DNA from 4 places in the Tuberibacillus sp. Marseille-P3662 genome. Region 2 is predicted to be linked to each of the others. Evidence: predicted binding sites of a transcription regulator. Region 2 holds the regulator's gene; each other region holds the start of a gene.
The links. The regulator Rex, encoded in region 2, represses fermentation and respiration genes when NADH is low (regulators of the CRP and FNR family bind a similar motif). The targets are predictions, from matches to a motif close to TTGTGAAATATTTCACAA.
Positions count from the first base shown of each region.

Region 1: the regulator Rex is predicted to act here: its motif matches at 2,282-2,299, upstream of B9Y89_RS09085 (YdjY domain-containing protein).
Region 3: the regulator Rex is predicted to act here: its motif matches at 2,469-2,486, upstream of B9Y89_RS17140 (L-lactate dehydrogenase).
Region 4: the regulator Rex is predicted to act here: its motif matches at 2,167-2,184, upstream of B9Y89_RS03390 (DUF1641 domain-containing protein).

Region 1 covers NZ_FXBS01000006.1:105,453-109,668, forward strand. Annotated here, with positions in the region: gene B9Y89_RS09070 (ABC transporter permease) at 1-227, shown strand, start outside; gene B9Y89_RS09075 (ABC transporter ATP-binding protein) at 252-1,313, shown strand; gene B9Y89_RS09080 (nucleoside hydrolase) at 1,327-2,235, shown strand; gene B9Y89_RS09085 (YdjY domain-containing protein) at 2,339-3,076, shown strand; gene B9Y89_RS09090 (TVP38/TMEM64 family protein) at 3,409-4,216, shown strand, end outside.
Region 2 covers NZ_FXBS01000003.1:4,613-8,828, forward strand. Annotated here, with positions in the region: gene B9Y89_RS01385 (ABC-F family ATP-binding cassette domain-containing protein) at 1-1,013, opposite strand, end outside; gene moaC (cyclic pyranopterin monophosphate synthase MoaC) at 1,111-1,602, shown strand; gene B9Y89_RS01395 (redox-sensing transcriptional repressor Rex) at 1,611-2,240, shown strand; gene B9Y89_RS01400 (twin-arginine translocase TatA/TatE family subunit) at 2,262-2,441, shown strand; gene tatC (twin-arginine translocase subunit TatC) at 2,444-3,184, shown strand; gene map (type I methionyl aminopeptidase) at 3,260-4,018, shown strand.
Region 3 covers NZ_FXBS01000006.1:1,706,991-1,711,206, reverse strand. Annotated here, with positions in the region: gene ilvC (ketol-acid reductoisomerase) at 1-563, shown strand, start outside; gene B9Y89_RS17145 (GntP family permease) at 975-2,318, shown strand; gene B9Y89_RS17140 (L-lactate dehydrogenase) at 2,512-3,474, shown strand; gene B9Y89_RS17135 (polysaccharide deacetylase family protein) at 3,658-4,216, opposite strand, start outside.
Region 4 covers NZ_FXBS01000003.1:359,573-363,788, forward strand. Annotated here, with positions in the region: gene B9Y89_RS03380 (glycerol-3-phosphate dehydrogenase/oxidase) at 1-299, shown strand, start outside; gene B9Y89_RS03385 (NAD(P)/FAD-dependent oxidoreductase) at 381-1,559, opposite strand; gene B9Y89_RS03390 (DUF1641 domain-containing protein) at 1,601-2,050, opposite strand; gene B9Y89_RS03395 (MFS transporter) at 2,528-3,883, shown strand; gene B9Y89_RS03400 (polymer-forming cytoskeletal protein) at 3,994-4,216, shown strand, end outside.

The sequences.
Region 1 (4,216 bases), on a different contig from region 2:
GTTTAAGCATGCTTGTTTCGCTAAGCCAGTATATTGTTACCTTTCTAGTCGGTGGTGGGCAGGTCATGACGCTACCCCTTATCCTATTTCCATTTATCAGCGGGGGTGATCCGGCGATTGGTTCAGCGTATACATTGATGTTTGCCGGGATGGCGGCGTTTGCTTTGTTTGTCATGGATATTTTATTAAAAAAGTATTACGGAAAAAAGATGACCGTTCACGTATAGTTAGTGCGATCTGGGAGGATATGTATGTCATTATTACAATTGCAAAAGGTGGAAAAAGATTTCAAAGGACCGTTTGCCATCAAATCGACAACGCTCAATATTCAATCGGGTGAGTTTTTTTCCTTATTAGGACCTTCGGGATGTGGCAAAACAACATTGCTTAAGTTAACAGCAGGATTATTGACACCGGATAAAGGGGACGTTGTTTTAGATCATAAAATAATTACATCGCAGGCCTCAGAGAAAAGAGGATTCAGTATGGTTTTTCAGGAGGCATTGTTGTTTCCTCATATGACCGCTGAAGAGAATGTCGCCTTTGGTTTGAAGATGAAAGGCATCCGCAAGAAGCAAAGGTTGCAAAAAGCGAGGGATCTTCTTGTATCTGTAGGCTTGGATGGATTTTACAGACGGTATCCCTCGGCATTAAGCGGGGGGCAAAGACAACGTGTCTCCCTTGCCAGGGCGATCGCGACGGAACCTAGCCTTCTTCTCATGGATGAGCCCTTCAGCGCCCTTGATCCGAGTCTTCGCGAAGATATGCGTGCTTTGGTTGCCCGGATGCATCAAGAACACCATGTGACGATTCTGTTTGTCACCCATGATCGTGATGAGGCCTTTCAATTATCAGATCGGATCGGAGTAATGGAAGACGGACGAATTTTGCAAATAGATAGACCCAAAGATTTATACGAAAAGCCGGGTGAACAAAATGTCGCTCGCTATTTGGGAGCTAAAAATGTTTTTTATGGCCAATGTCGGGAAGGGGTATTTCTATCCGATGATTTTCAGATTCAATGCCCGTGTGATCATAATGTTTCACAATCAACAGGTTGGGTTGTGATTCGACCTGAAACCTTAACGATCATACCAAAGACAGAGTCGAAGGGAGAAGAACCTAATGTTTTTAAAGGAATTATTAGGGATTGGTCGTTCCGTCAAGGCTTTTATCATATTAAGGTGCAAGTTGGATATAAAATGTTAGAGGTTGTGCAGTATGCAGATGTTCATTTAGAGGTCTTAGAAGGTGAGCCTATACACTTAAGCGTTGATTTGAATCAATTACACTTCATACCAGAAAAAGGATAAGAGGAGCTTCTATATGCAAAAGGTGATGTTTGATTGTGATAATACGATGGGGGTTCAAGACAAGGACATTGATGATGGATTGGCGCTTTTATACTTATTAGGGCGGGAGGATATCGAGCTTATAGGTGTTACAACCACCTTTGGCAACAGTCATATTGACATAGTCCATCAAGTTACACAGCATATGTTTGACATGGTCGGACTAAGCGATGTGCCATTGTTAAAAGGAGCAGGGAATTCAGGTGACAGCCAGAGGGAGGCTGCCCATTTTTTGGCGGAGGCGGCAGCGAAAAGTCCCGGTGAAATCACCTTGTTAGCGACAGGTGCTTTGACGAATCTCTATCAAGCTTACAAAATTGATCCTCATTTTTTTACCCATCTCAAACAAGTTGTGCTGATGGGAGGTATCACGGCACCCTTGGTGATAAACGGCGATCGATTGGAAGAATTAAATGTTTCATGTGATCCAGAAGCGACCAGTCAGGTCCTTCAATCGGATGTAGAAGTCACCGCTGTCACCGGGAATCTTTGCCTGCAGGCTTTTTTTGGAGTAAAGGAACGAGAATGGCTGGAACACCAACAGGGGGATGTCTATTCGTATATTCTAAAGAACATTGTTCCGTGGATGCAGTATATGCAAAAGCGGTTTAACCTCAAAGGATTTTTCAATTGGGATACTACGGCAGCTGTTTACGTGACCCATCCTGAACTCTTTGCTGACCATCATCTTAGAGTAGTTTCAACTATAGAAGATTTAAAAAGAGGGTATCTTCGGCCAGGTGAGTTGGACGGGAACAGTAAGACGGTCAATGTTCCTAGAGCCATCAAGGACATGACTCTGTTCAATCAGGTTATTTTTGATGCGTGGGGCAATGTCACTCTAGCAAAAAATATGAATTCCCATTTTGTGGGGAATCAGTGAATAATCTTACTAACATGAAATAAATATTGAGTTACAGTTATTTTTTTCGTGTATTGATTCATAAATATGAAGGGGAATATGCCTGATTGGGGGAAGAAGGGGAATGATGCAGTCAGTTATGGGGAAGCAATATGTTCGTTTTTCTGTTGTCGCTTTTCTATTATTAGGTCTTTTAGGAGGGTGTTCTTCTAGCGATTCGGAACAAACTTCATCGATCAATCAGGAAGACTTGGACCAGTACTTTGCTTCCAGTGCGGAGGACCTTAGCAAAGACCATCCTATCTATGTTAATGAAGAAGATCAGTTAGTGAAGGTTTATGCAACGGTGAACGGAAAATATTTAAAGAAACCTACACGGCACGGTATGAACTGGGTTGAAGGATCGAACGGTCATAAGTCGGTGTTTGATACTTACGCCAATCCGTTAGCCTTCTATCAGGCTTTGGAGGACATTGACGGAAACCCGGCTGTCGAAAAAGGCGGTGACCCAGACAAAAAATTTAAGAAAACCGATGAAGGAAAGGTTATAAAAGGAGAGACCGTGGACGTCAATATCACTTGGGATGAGTCAGATAAAGTATATGATATCAATCAAGTGATGGTCGATTCAACGGGAAAAAGACTCGCTTATCACTTCGGGGGCAACTATGAAGCAGCCAAGGAAAACATCACGGGGTGTTTCATGTGTTTTGACAGTTGTCCTGTTGGTATTGTCAGTAATGCTTCACATTCCGTGGGAACCTTTAAAAATGGTGAAGCAAAATTTCACGGCAATCCCGATGTATTGCCCAAAGACGGAACCTCTGTTGTGTTAACTTATAAATTTAGTAAATCGCCATAGACAATGGTTGTTAGTTATAAGGGGGTTGCTAGGGCGTGACCGCGACAGGAAAGACATGTGTTCATTTATTTGCCTCTTTGTTCTGTTTTTATTGGTATGGATTGAGTATCGCTCTTTTACTGATTCAAAATCAATGGGTAGATATGCGATTTGACAGTGCATATGTCATAACGATACTCATGGGATTGTGCTTGTGGCTGTGTCTCATCTTTCTTATATCAGAAGGACGCCTCCCTCGTCTTATAGGGAAAGGGAACATTTCTACGGCCATTGTTTGTAGTAGTGTAGCCACTCCCATTGTCGTAACGTTGATTAATGGGAGCTATATGTTTATGCCAGCTTATGTGACTAGAAAAGCGTGGTTTCTGGACGGCGTAGTAACAATATTACACATGAACGGCTTAATGGTCGCCTGGTTCGTGCTCGGCTTCGCATCGCTCTTTTTTTCACGAAAGGTGTCGGTGGTTTCATTTAAAGGTCAACGATTAACAGCAGGGCAGAGGACAGGGATTGGTATATTCAGCGGGGTAGCTGTCTTTTTCACTTTGCTTTATCTCGGTCTCGGGAGTTTTCATCAGGTGATGAATGATGCTGTGATCGTTATGAAACAGGCCGATGTATCAGCTTTTCGTGACTATTTGTTATCTTTTGGCCCGCTAGCGGCTATGGTTTCCGGTGTATTAATGGTGTTTCAGTCTGTCATTGCACCATTGCCTGCTTTTGTTATTACCTTTGCAAACGGGTGGGTGTTCGGTTGGCTATGGGGGGCGCTGTTGTCATGGACGAGTGCCATGGCCGGGGCCATCCTTTGTTTATATTTAGCAAAATGGATCGGCCGACCTGTAGTCGAGCGGCTTGTCAGTCAACGGGCGCTGTCATCGTGGGATCATTTTTTTCACAAGTATGGGGCGTATGCCATTCTGATCGCCCGGCTTGTTCCGGTTATATCCTTTGATTTTGTCAGTTATGCGGCCGGCGTGACGCCGGTGACGTTTTGGAACTTCTTTTGGGCGACAGGATTGGGGCAACTCCCCGCGACTCTATTGTACTCCTATCTTGGTGAAACGGCCACGGGTGTTGTCCAAATACTATTCTTGCTTTTCATGATTGTTATTGCTTTAGCGATCATCGGATGGTTGC
Region 2 (4,216 bases):
CCAAAACTTAAATCTCTGACAAAAAGGACATCATGTCCGCTTTGCTTTTTAATATCAAAAGAAAATTTAGCAGAAGGATGATCGCTATCCGGCCGATCCATCGTCTCCATGTTTTGCAGTTTTTTTCGCCTGCTTTTGGCCCGTTTTGATGTGGATGCACGAGCTATATTTTTTTGAATAAAGTCTTCAAGTTTGGCAACTTCTTTTTGTTGTTTTTCATAAGCTTTGAGTTGTTGCTCGTAGCGTGCGGCCCGTTCTTGTAAAAAGTGTGAATAGTTGCCGACATATTTGAAGGAGACTGTATTAAATATTTCATAGACTTTTGTAATTAATTTGTCAAGAAAATACCGATCGTGTGAGACGACGAGAATGGCTCCAGCATAATGCTGTAGATAGCCTTCCAGCCATGTTAATGTGTCAATATCTAAATGGTTGGTGGGCTCGTCCAAAATTAATAAATCAGGTTTTTTTAGGAGTAATTTGCCAAGGGCTAAACGTGTTTTTTGTCCACCTGACAAATGACTGACTGGTGTCTGCCAATCATAGTCGCCGAAATTTAAACCGTTAAGGATGGCTTTGATATCAGCATCAAAGGTGTAGCCTCCGCGTTCAGTAAAGGCTGACTGAAGTTGATCGTAGTCATCCAGCAATTTTTGATAGTCATCTGAGCTCATATTGTCGGAATCGCTCATGGATTGCTCCATGTCCCGGAGTTTCGTTTCCATGTTAATGAGGTCAGTGAAAACGAGGGCTAATTCATCATAGATTGAACGCTCTGAATGAATAGCAGTGTGCTGGGAAAGATAACCTACGGACGTTTCTTTTGCAAAAATGACATCCCCATCATCGGCTTCAAGTTCGTTTAAAATAATTTTGAGCAACGTTGTTTTACCACTGCCGTTGCGGCCAACGAGTGCGACACGTTCATGAGATTGTACTTCTATGTTAATATTCGATAAAATGGTATCAGTACCATAGGATTTACTGATTTTATTGGTCTGTAATAGGATCACTTGAATACACCTCAAATCCTTATTTCAGTGTATCGTATAGCTGAGACCAGTGGCAACCATATGGGTGTTAAGACTAAGATAAAAGGAGGCCTTGGTATTGGATCGACTCACACACGTCAATGACCAAGGTAGAGCAAAGATGGTTGATGTATCCGCTAAGGAAAAAACGTCACGCACAGCTATCGCTCGTACAACCGTCACCATGAATCAGCAAGCTTATGATGCTGTGACACAGCAAAAGGTGGAAAAAGGCGATGTACTTGCAGTCGCTCAGGTTGCGGGGATTATGGCAGCGAAACAAACCTCACAGTGGATTCCGATGTGCCACCCGTTATCGCTATCGGGCGTTGACATCACGTTTACATGGGAAGAAGCAGGATGCCTAGCCATCCATGCTACCGTTAAAACCAAAAATGAAACGGGTGTAGAAATGGAGGCGCTGACAGCGGTATCTGCCGCAGCTTTAACGGTTTATGATATGTGCAAAGCGTTAGATAAAGGTATGACGATAGCATCGACTTATCTCGTCCAAAAAACCGGGGGAAAAAGTGGTGACTATCAGTCTGACCAAAGCGTCGACGGGGGTTAAATATTGATATGAGTTATGAGCAGATTCCGAGGGCAACAGCTAAACGACTGCCACTATATTATCGTTCGCTGCGTCACCTCGCTGAATCGGGGAAAAGCTGCGTGTCGTCTTCAGAATTAAGCGATGTGGTTAAAATTGACTCGGCCACTATTAGACGAGACTTTTCCTATTTTGGCACATTGGGTAAAAAAGGTTACGGTTATAATGTGGAACGGTTGTTGGACTTTCTTCGGGAAACACTTGACCAAGATGAGTTAACTGAAGTAATGTTAGTAGGTGTAGGCAATCTTGGAACAGCACTATTGAATTATAATTTTATGAAAAATAATAGCACACAAATCGTGAAAGCCTATGATGTTGATGGAGATAAAATTGGTACGGAAATCGCTGGTGTGACCATCGATGATTTGCGTGATATACAAGCTGAAAATGGTAACATCCCTGTAGCCATTTTGACGGTGCCAGCAGCCGCTGCGCAGAAAGTCGCTGATCAACTGGTTGCTGTAGGTATTAATGGGATTCTGAACTTCACGCCAGTCCGTCTTTCGGTTCCTGATCACATTAGGGTTCATCATATTGACTTGGCTGTCGAGTTACAATCAATCATTTATTTTCTCAAAAACTATCCGCTTAAATAGCAGCATGGAGGTGACGTAACGATGGGATACGGTGCGGGAAGTATTGCTCTTGTAGCAGTTGTCGCTTTAATTATTTTCGGGCCGAAGAAGCTTCCTGAATTAGGTAAAGCTGCAGGTCATACGCTCAGGGAATTTAAGAATGCTACTAAGGGAATTATGGACGACAATCATGACGATAAGAACAAAAAGCAGGATGATTAAGCATGGCTGATAAGTACATGAGCATGACGGAACATATACACGAACTCAGGCGGCGGTTGATGATCGTCGCCATTGGTTTTGTCATCGCCTTTGTAGTTGGCTTCTTCTTATCCAAGCCGTTAATTTTGTATTTACAGAAAGCAGAGGAAGCGAAAGGCGTTGCCATGAATGCGTTCAGGGTTACCGATCCTCTGAACATTTTTATACAGATGGCGTTTGTGATTGGGATTATTATTGCTTTACCACTCATACTCTACCAAATATGGGCTTTTATTGCGCCTGGTCTATATAAAAAGGAACAAAAAGTGACATTAGCCTTTATCCCATTGGCAGTTTTATTATTTCTAGGCGGTCTTGCTTTTTCTTATTATATTCTTTTTCCTTATACCTTAAATTTTATGGGAAATCTAAGCACGTCGTTGAATATTGAAAGTGAGATTGGCATTAATGAATACTTTCGTTTTTTATTACAAATCACATTGCCGTTTGGATTTGTTTTCCAATTACCGATTCTTGTTATGTTCTTAACGAGGCTGGGTCTTGTCACACCAGCCTTATTGCACAGGATACGGAAGTATGCTTACTTTGTTCTCTTGATCATGGCAGGTTTCATTACGCCTCCTGATGTCATTTCCCAATTGATTGTGATGGTGCCGTTGGTCATCCTCTATGAAGTAAGTATTGTGATCTCTCGAATGGCTTATCGACAAAAGATTAAGTCTTTAACAAACGAAAATCAATAGCTAGCCGTCGGCAGTACCCATGATTAGGAATCTAACATAGGGTGATTATTGTAACGAATGAAGAAGGGTGATAAAATGCTGCAGTTAAAATCGATGAATGAAATTGCCAAAATGAAGGAAGCTGGGGAAATACTCGCTGCTTGTCATCAGGCTATCAAAAAGAAACTTCAACCAGGCATAACCACAGCCGACATTGAAGCTTTTACAGAGGCTTTTTTAAGCGAGCGGGGGGCAACACCAGAACAAAAAGGTTATCAAGGCTATGAGTATGCTACCTGCGCATCTGTAAACGACGAAATTTGTCACGGTTTCCCGCGCAACGAGCCGTTGAAAAAAGGGGATATTGTCACGATTGACATGGTCGTTAACCTGAATGGTTGGTTAGCCGATTCCGCTTGGAGCTATGCTGTAGGGACAGCTTCGGAACAAGCGCAAAATCTGCTTGATGTATCGAAAGAGGCTTTGTATAAAGGGATTGAACAAGCCAAAGTTGGTGGCCGGATTGGTGATATCGGTCATGCCATCCAAACCTATGCAGAAGGTGAAGGTTATAGTGTGGTTCGTGACTTTGTGGGCCATGGGATTGGACCCAGTATCCATGAACAGCCGCAAGTGCCTCACTTCGGTGTACAAGGAAAAGGCCTGAGGTTAAAGGAAGGGATGGTATTAACCATCGAACCCATGATTAACACTGGCGGTTGGCACTCTAAGTTGGACGATAACGGTTGGACGGCTCGAACTGCGGATGGTTCATTATCGGCACAGTATGAGCATACGGTTGCAATTACCAAGGACGGTCCGATGATTTTAACCGATCAGGACCATCTTGAATAAATGGTTATAATAAAAGGCTCTTTTTGCATGGATTGTTGATTTTTTGTCCGCATTTGAAATACACTTCGCTTTCCGCGGGCGACCAGTGAGCCTCCTCGAACTCCGCTACCGCTTCGTTCTGCGGGGTCTCACTTTGGCCGCTGTTCCCGCAGGAGTCTACATGTATTTCAATTGCTCACAGCAATAAATGTTTTCAGT
Region 3 (4,216 bases), on a different contig from region 2:
AAAGTGAAGAAGGTTTCCCGTCTTTTGTAGCTGTAGAACAAGATTCTACTGGTGATGCTAAAGATATTGTGCTATCCCTGGCAAAAGCCATTGGATCTACCAAGAATGGCGCAATTGAGGCTACCTTTAAGGACGAAGCTTACCTTGACTTGACAGCGGAACAAATCACTTGGCCATTAATACTATCAGTGTTAACAGAAATTTATGAGTACCAAGTTGAGATGGGTCATCCTGAAGAGGCCGTGTTAATGGAATTATACCTTTCCAAAGAACCCGCATTTATGATGGAAAAAATGGCTGATATAGGTTTGTTTAAACAACTCCCTCTCCATTCTAATACGAGTCAATACGGACAATTGTCCAGATACAAAAAAGTTGATAACTCATATATAAGAGATTTCATCAGAACAAATTATGAATACATTGATACTGGACAATTCGCTAAAGAGTGGCGTAAGGAACAAAAACAGGACCTTAAGAACTTTAAACAAATGCGTGAAGAGGCGTTCGAAAATAAGTTAAGTAAAGCTGAAAGTCGTTTAAAAGAAAGATTGAATTTATGATGATGCCTTTCGGGGCTGGGATAATCCTAAGACAGGATACTCAGGAAGCCGAACAATAAGATATGAAAGCACGTTCTAAGCGTCGTCAAAATACGTAGACGCCTGCAGGAACAGCACGAACGCCGGAGAATAAGCTTCTTTGGACTGCGAAGAAGCATCTTGCTTCTCTGAATAGGCTTGAAGATGCAGGAGCACGAGCCGAAGTTCCACTTGGAAAAGGTGTTTTCTTTACCAAGTTAGTTAGGCCGTGCCCATGGCAAGCGAAGGACTTTGACGAGGCGATGACTCTTTTCAACAAATCATCCGAACTGACGAATCAACCAGTTCGGATGATTATGTCACTCATATACTATTGTCCTAGCTTCTTCGCTCGCTATTTAAATTCTGAATATTGGAATAAGGAGTGATAAAATGGTCTCACAAGAGATTATATTGCTTAATCTTGTTGTCTCGATAGCGATTATTTTATTCCTAGTTTTAAAATTAAAGCTCAATGCCGCCATCGGCCTAATCATAGCAAGTATATATATGGGGCTTGCTTCGGGGCTTGGCTTATCAGCAACAATAGAGGCAATTAGCTCAGGATTTGGAGGACTCATGGCTGAGATAGGGCTTTCCATAGGTTTTGGAGTCATATTGGGTAAACTTTTGTCTGACTCTGGAGGGGCCCATTCTATAGCAACCTCGTTAATAAAATTGACTTCAAAAGAAAAATCGATCTATGCTCTTGGATTTGCAGCTTTTATATTAGCCATACCGGTCTTTTATGATGTAACGTTTGTTATATTAATTCCCCTTGGGATTCAGTTGGCAAAAGAAATTAATAAGCCGCTTCCTTATGTTGTTGGGGCACTGGTCATTGGGGCAGCTACTGCTCATACGGTAGTTCCTCCTACACCTAGTCCCCTTGCAGCTACAAGCATTTTGAATTTTGATCTTGGAATTATGGTTAGTGTTGGTTTGGTGGTAGGAATTTTATCATGTTTAATTGCTATGAGACTATATTTCACACTGTTGGACAAGGGAATCTGGCATAAGGAAACAGATGAGGAACCTGTTATGGAAGACAATAACGAAAATAATGTCGTTTCAGAAAACCAACCGTCAGCGATTCTTTCATTGGTCCCTGTATTCTTACCGATCGTTTTAATTTTAATAGGGACAGTGAGTAGCGCTGTGCTTGAACATCCGCCTGCCTTTGTTAATTTTATAAGCAATCAAATAATAGCTTTGCTTACTGGAGCAGTATTTGCATATTTTGTGGCATCGAAATCCTTAAACAAGAAACAAAGAGATAACGCTGCTTCGTTCGGTATGCAGGCAGCAGGGGTTGTTTTATTGATCACAGGAGCTGGAGGAGCCTTTGGGACGGTTATTCAAAAAACAAAGATTGGAAAAGCTCTTATAGATACCGTAGCTGGGGGATCCCATTCCGCGATTATACTCATCCTTTTGTCGTTTGGTATTGCTTTGATACTTAGAATCGCCCAAGGATCTGGAACAGTGGCTGGTATTACCACTATGTCTATAATGGCTAGTGCAGCAGCAAATGTAGCCGTTGAGCCGGTTTGGATAGCAATGGCTTCACTAGCAGGTGCCGTTAGTGTAGGACATGTGAATGATAGCGGATTTTGGGTGACGGCGAAATTAGCTGGATTATCAATAAAAGGTGGTTTCAAAACTTATACTCTTTCAGAATCCATTCTTTCTGCGATCGTTTTATGTTTTGCAATGATAGGCGCCTTAGTTTTTTGAAGGCATCAATGATCTGCCTTTTTTTTACGGACCTAATCAAAGATGCTAGGGAATAAGCATTCCAAAAAAGATCGTCATTCATTAACAAAATTGTCAACCGTTTTTTCCGCCAATCAATGTACCCATAAAGAAATATATTGTACAATATATTTGTGAAACATTTCACAATTGACCTAAGAGAGGATGGGTGGGAATGGCAGATCATAAAATCAACCGTGTGGCTTTAGTAGGAACAGGGGCTGTAGGATCAAGTTATGCTTTCGCCTTAATGAATCAAGGGGTAGCGGATGAACTGATTATGATTGACTTAAACGAAGATAAAGCAAAAGGGGACGTCATGGATCTCAACCATGGGAAAGTGTTTGCCCCAAGTCCTGCTCACATTCATTTCGGTTCATATGAAGATTGCGCTGAAGCCGATATCGTTGTCCTTTGTGCAGGCGCGAATCAAAAACCAGGGGAAACACGCCTTGACCTCGTTGAGAAGAACCTTAACATTTTTCACACCATTGTTAAGGACGTCATGGCCTCCGGATTCGACGGCATCTTTCTGGTAGCGACCAACCCGGTTGATATATTAACTTACGCGACACAGCGGTATAGCGGGCTTCCAAAGGAACGCGTCATTGGATCTGGCACCATTCTTGACACGGCCCGCTTCCGTTTTCTGTTAGGCGATTATTTTAACGTTGCCCCACACAACGTTCATGCTTATATTATTGGAGAACACGGGGACAGTGAACTCCCGGTCTACAGCTGTGCCGATGTTGGAGGTATCCCCGTTCTTGACCTCATTAACCGCCAAGAACAGTATCAAAAAGAAGATCTTGATAAGATTTTTACAGATGTCCGGGATGCTGCATACAAAGTGATCAATAGTAAGGGATCCACCTACTATGGTATAGCAATGGGACTTGTTCGAATCACAAGAGCGATCTTGCACAATGAAAATAGCATACTGACCGTATCAGCCCTACTAGATGGCGAATACGATGAGAACAATGTTTATACGGGTGTCCCAGCTGTCATTAACCGCAGGGGGGTCCGTGATATTTTGGAATTGAATCTTACCCAAGAGGAACAAGAGCATTTCAAGAAAAGTACCAAGGTAATAAAAGATACTTTAGCGCCGCATTTTACAGAAGTTAAGCGATAGCCTTCAATAGAAAGGGAGGCGATGGGCTAGATTTAATTAAGACTGCATCATGGTCTCCCTTTATCACGATTTATTCTGTCAAAATGGTTAATACTCTGTATTGGAGAAGAAAAGAGCCAGAGGTAAATACAGCAGGATGAGAAAATCAATTCTTCAAAAATAAGTATCTAAGTAGGGTTTTTTCTAGTTTACTCGACGTTTCTTTTGAAAAAGGGTACAGACTATTACCAGTACAACGCCTATCATGGCGGTGCTAGATAAGATCCATAACAAGATTTCCCTGATATTGGAGACTGTGAATTTGACAATATGATTCACGGACTTAAGGTTAGATTGAACAATAACTCCTTGTGAACCTGACGTGATAGAGACCTCCGGTGCTTTTACTGAGTTATCAACCTTTTTCAGGTTTATCCAATGTAAATTCGGAATTTCCTCCATATTGTTAACTAATTTTTTGAGACGATCTAAACCAAGATAAGGATGATAAAATCCTGCAACCACGCCATCTTTGACAATCATGTTTTGATTTGCTTTTTTCATCATTTTCGGTATCGCGTTTTTGTCATTCTCTGGAACGTAACCAATCGTCTCAGGTAACAAAAGCATATTGTTAAGAAAAGAAGGTCGCGTAATATAAGGCGATGTCCCTGAAATTTTCCAATTTTTGTTGCTTAACTGGATTTGTCCAACGTAAGTCGAAAAGTAGTTGGAGACGATTTTGTAGCCTTCAAGGGACATT
Region 4 (4,216 bases), 350 kb from region 2:
TCTATGATACCATTCACAATATTTCAGATGAGGATGCCGAGCAGTATGGTCTGCCAAAAACCATTATGGCTATGGTTCGTTACGGTATTGAGGAAGAAATGACGGCGACATTGCTCGACTTTTTCCTTCGTCGTTCGGGGGCATTGCTGTTCCATATTGATTGGGTTCGACAATGGAAGGCACCTGTGACCCGGTATATGGCCGATCTTCTAGGTTGGAGTGAGACTGACGTCCAGCGTTTCACTAAGGAACTGGAAGATATGCTGCACCAAGCGTCAACGCCGATGAAGGATGAATAGGAGAGGGCATGCAACGTTAATAAAATAATAAAAAAAGCAGAGACCCAAGCGGTCTCTGCTTTTTTTGACGTCAAGTCAATTTTAGTAAGCCAAGGAAAATAGGCCTTTAATATGGGATAAGTAGCGAACGTTACTGGCTTGTTTCATCATAGATGCAGGCATACCTTTTAATTGGGTATTGTTGGCACCCACTGTCGCGATACCATCCTTGCGGCCAAGACTAGCCAGCGTCCCTGACATAACAGGATCGAAAGTATCGAAGGCCTTATCTTTTAAGTAAGCATAGAGATTGTAGCCAATGAGTTCACCCATTTGCCAAGAAATTTGGGCTGTTGGTGGATATGGCTTGCCATCTTCCTTCATAACAACGGCGCTGTCACCAGCTACAAAGATGTTGTCATGGGAATTGGATTGCAAGTAATCATTCACAACGGCGCGGCCGCGGTTAACTTCAATGCCGGAATCAGCAACTACCGGGTTGCCTTGGACACCGCCTGTCCAAACTAATGTTTTCGCATTGATGGTTTGACCATCTTTTAGTTCGACAGCGTCGCCTTCAACCTTTGTTACAGGAAGACCGGTCAAAAATTGGACACCGCGGGCTTCTAAGCTGGAAGTTGCACGTTCAATTAATTCTTCTGAGAATCCAGGAAGAATGGATGGGGCCGCTTCGACACACATGAGTGAGATGTCATTAGGGTCGACACCATATTTTTTCGTTAGCTCTGGCATAAGATCAGCAAATTCACCGACAAGTTCAACACCGGTTAGACCACCGCCGCCGACAATGAAAGTGGCATCGGCTTTATTCTTCGTTTGCGCATATTCGCGAATGCGATTTTCGACGTGTTTACGGATACGATTGGCATCGTCTACAGATTTTAGAAGGAAACTGTTCTCTTCCAATCCTGGTATGCCGAAGAAGGCCGTATGACTGCCGAGGGCCACAACAAGAGCATCATAATTTAATGTGCCGCCATTTGAAAGCGCCACTTCTTGTTTGTCTGGTGAGACTTCTTTGACGTTGGCCACTTTAAGCTCCACATTTTTGCCTTTGAGCAGCTTTTCTAATGGTAGAGCAACGGCTTTTTCATCGACGTTGCCCGCGGCCAGACGATGAAGTTCTGTTATGATTTGATGCGTTGGATAGCGGTTAACGACTGTGACATAAGCGTCGTCTGCACTTAAATGTTCACGTACGGTTAAAGCAGACAACAATCCGCCATAGCCGCCGCCTAATATGACAATATGTTTAGACATAATCATCCTCCGTTCTTCATTTGTTCGTGATCATGATAATATTACTGTTGTTTCCGCTCTTGTTCGTCCATAATGGTGAGGTAAGCTTGCGCAAAGCGGAATAGCTTTTGGGCTTGTGGATCTTTGAGCAATCTTAATAGACCAAAAAGTCCAATGGTTTCTTCGCTGTCCTCAGCACGTTCTTTTGCTTCAATAGCATTGGCAGCAACCTCTTTTGCTTTGCCTTGCAAAGGATCAAGAACTTCTTGAAAACCTCCTTTGAAGTCTTCCTTAAGGACATCATCCGTTGCTAAGGATTGAACCGTGTCGTAGGACTTTGTTAGCACAGTCACCAATTCTGTTAACTTCGGAAGATTCTCGATGAGAACCGTCAATGACTGTTGAACTTCAGGGTTCAACAGTTGATCAAGCACATCACGTTGGACTTGACTTGAAGTCTGTTGTGCGGCAGCTTGATTTTCAGAAGGCTGTTGATTCGATGTTTCTGACATAGCCGATGTCTCCTTTGCTATAAAATGATACCGCTACGAATATATAGTTATTAAGATGATTCCAATAACTGCAGCGGTTTTTGACAAACACCTTGTGCTGTTAGTGATTCACTTCCTTGTGTAATAGTGCACAAGTGAAAATAAATAAAATCTATTCACTCTTATGCTTGAAATGAGAGAACAGATATCATTCGCTTTTATACTCATCGCCAACATCAAAAAGTGCTTGTTTGGACTAGTTAAGAAGCGCTAAGTTGACGTAAGCCTCCTTGAGCTTCTTATTTTATAATAACATTTTTATTAAAAAAAATACATATCCGAAATCGTTATTAAGAGTGATACGACATCTATTGAATTTATAAGGGGTGGGTAAACATACGACAATAGTTGGTGATTGAGCAGAAAGATTTTATCACGTTCAAAATTTTCGTATGATTGATTTAATCAGTTATTGATGTAAGGTGATGAAGTCATTCTATGTCCGAATTAATTAAAAGACCAAAGTCATGGGTTCTAGTCTTGACCATTGGCCTTGGTACGCTGCTTAATCCTTTGAACTCATCTATGATCGCTGTGGCGTTAACGCGGCTTCAAAGTGAATTCCAGTTGTCATTTGCTGATGCGTCTTGGTTAATTTCTGCCTTTTACTTAGCAAGTGCGGCTGCCCAGCCTGTTACAGGCAAACTCAGTGATATGTTCGGTCCGAAACGTTTATTTTTGGCAGGACTTGTTGTCGTTGCTCTGGCATCGCTTCTTGCGCCGTTTTCTCCCAGTTTTGGTTGGTTAATCGTGTTTCGCGTGCTCCAAGCTATTGGCAGTTCAACGTTATTTCCAAGTGGTATGTCTATGGTCAGAACAAGTATTACAGAGGGGCAAGGGAAAGCATTGGCAGCACTCGCGGTATTTTCATCAACGTCCGCTGCTTTCGGCCCTTCAATCGGTGGCTTTTTAATTGAATCATGGGATTGGCCAGCGATTTTTTTAGTTAACTTTCCGTTCATTATTGTCTCGTTTTTGATGGCTATTTTTGTTTTACCTAATAAGGGAATGGGAAAAATTGAACTCGGCCGCATTGATTTCGGCGGCATCGTTTTGTTTAGTGTCAGTATGATTAGCTTTATTCTGTTTCTATTTTCTTTAAAGACAGATATTCGCTGGTGGACCTTATTTATTCTGATCATTGCCGGAAGCAGTTTCTATCTTTATGAAAAACGCCGGCATGAGCCTTTTATTGATTTGGATGCATTGAAGAAGAACGTGAATGTGACATTGATCTATGTTCAGTTCATGAGTATCAATCTTATTTTTTATTGTTACTTTTTTGGCTTACCTACCTTTTTGCAACAGGTTCGAAATTATAGCAGTGGGAGAGCGGGGATCATCATGTTGGCGATGGCTGGTTGTGGCGTGATTGTGGCCCCGCTTGCTGGCCGGTGGATTGATCTTCGCGGTTCCAAGCCGTCATTATTAGCAGGAGCGGTAACGATTTTAGTTGGAACGGGTTTGATCTTGACATTGAATCAAGCTTCACCGCTATGGTGGTTGATCATCATCATGGTTATTCTTGGAATTAGTAATGGTTTCAATAATATCTCAATGCAGACAGCACTCTATGAGCAAGTGAATGCTGAAGAAACGGGAACGGCCTCAGGATTGTTCCAAACAAGTCGTTACTTGGGTTCAATTTTATCATCTACGTTGCTCGGACTGTTATTTAATACTCATTTAGATATTACCCACCTCCATTATGTGGCAATGGTTTGTCTGGCTGTGAGTGTGCTCGTTGTTTGTCTAGGCCTACGGCACCCAAGCCGACAATCTGCAAGAAATTAAATGCCTTTGTGGTCCGACTTAAGACTGAATGCTGATACATCTACAGAGCGTTTTATTTATTTTCATTTTCATTTATTCTAAGTGAAAAGGATAGTTTAGGGGCGAATAAAATGGAACGAGAAAAATTAAGGGACCTAGACATTTCCGGTAGTGGGAGTGTTGCCGGTGGTCTTTATGACTCGGTTGACATCAGCGGGTCGGGAAAAGTTACGGGGGATATTGAATGTAGAACATTTGATGCTTCGGGTTCGAGTCATGTGAAAGGGGATATCCATACTCATTCTTTTGATTTGAGTGGGTCATCGCATGTTCATGGTGATGTGACGGCGGTCA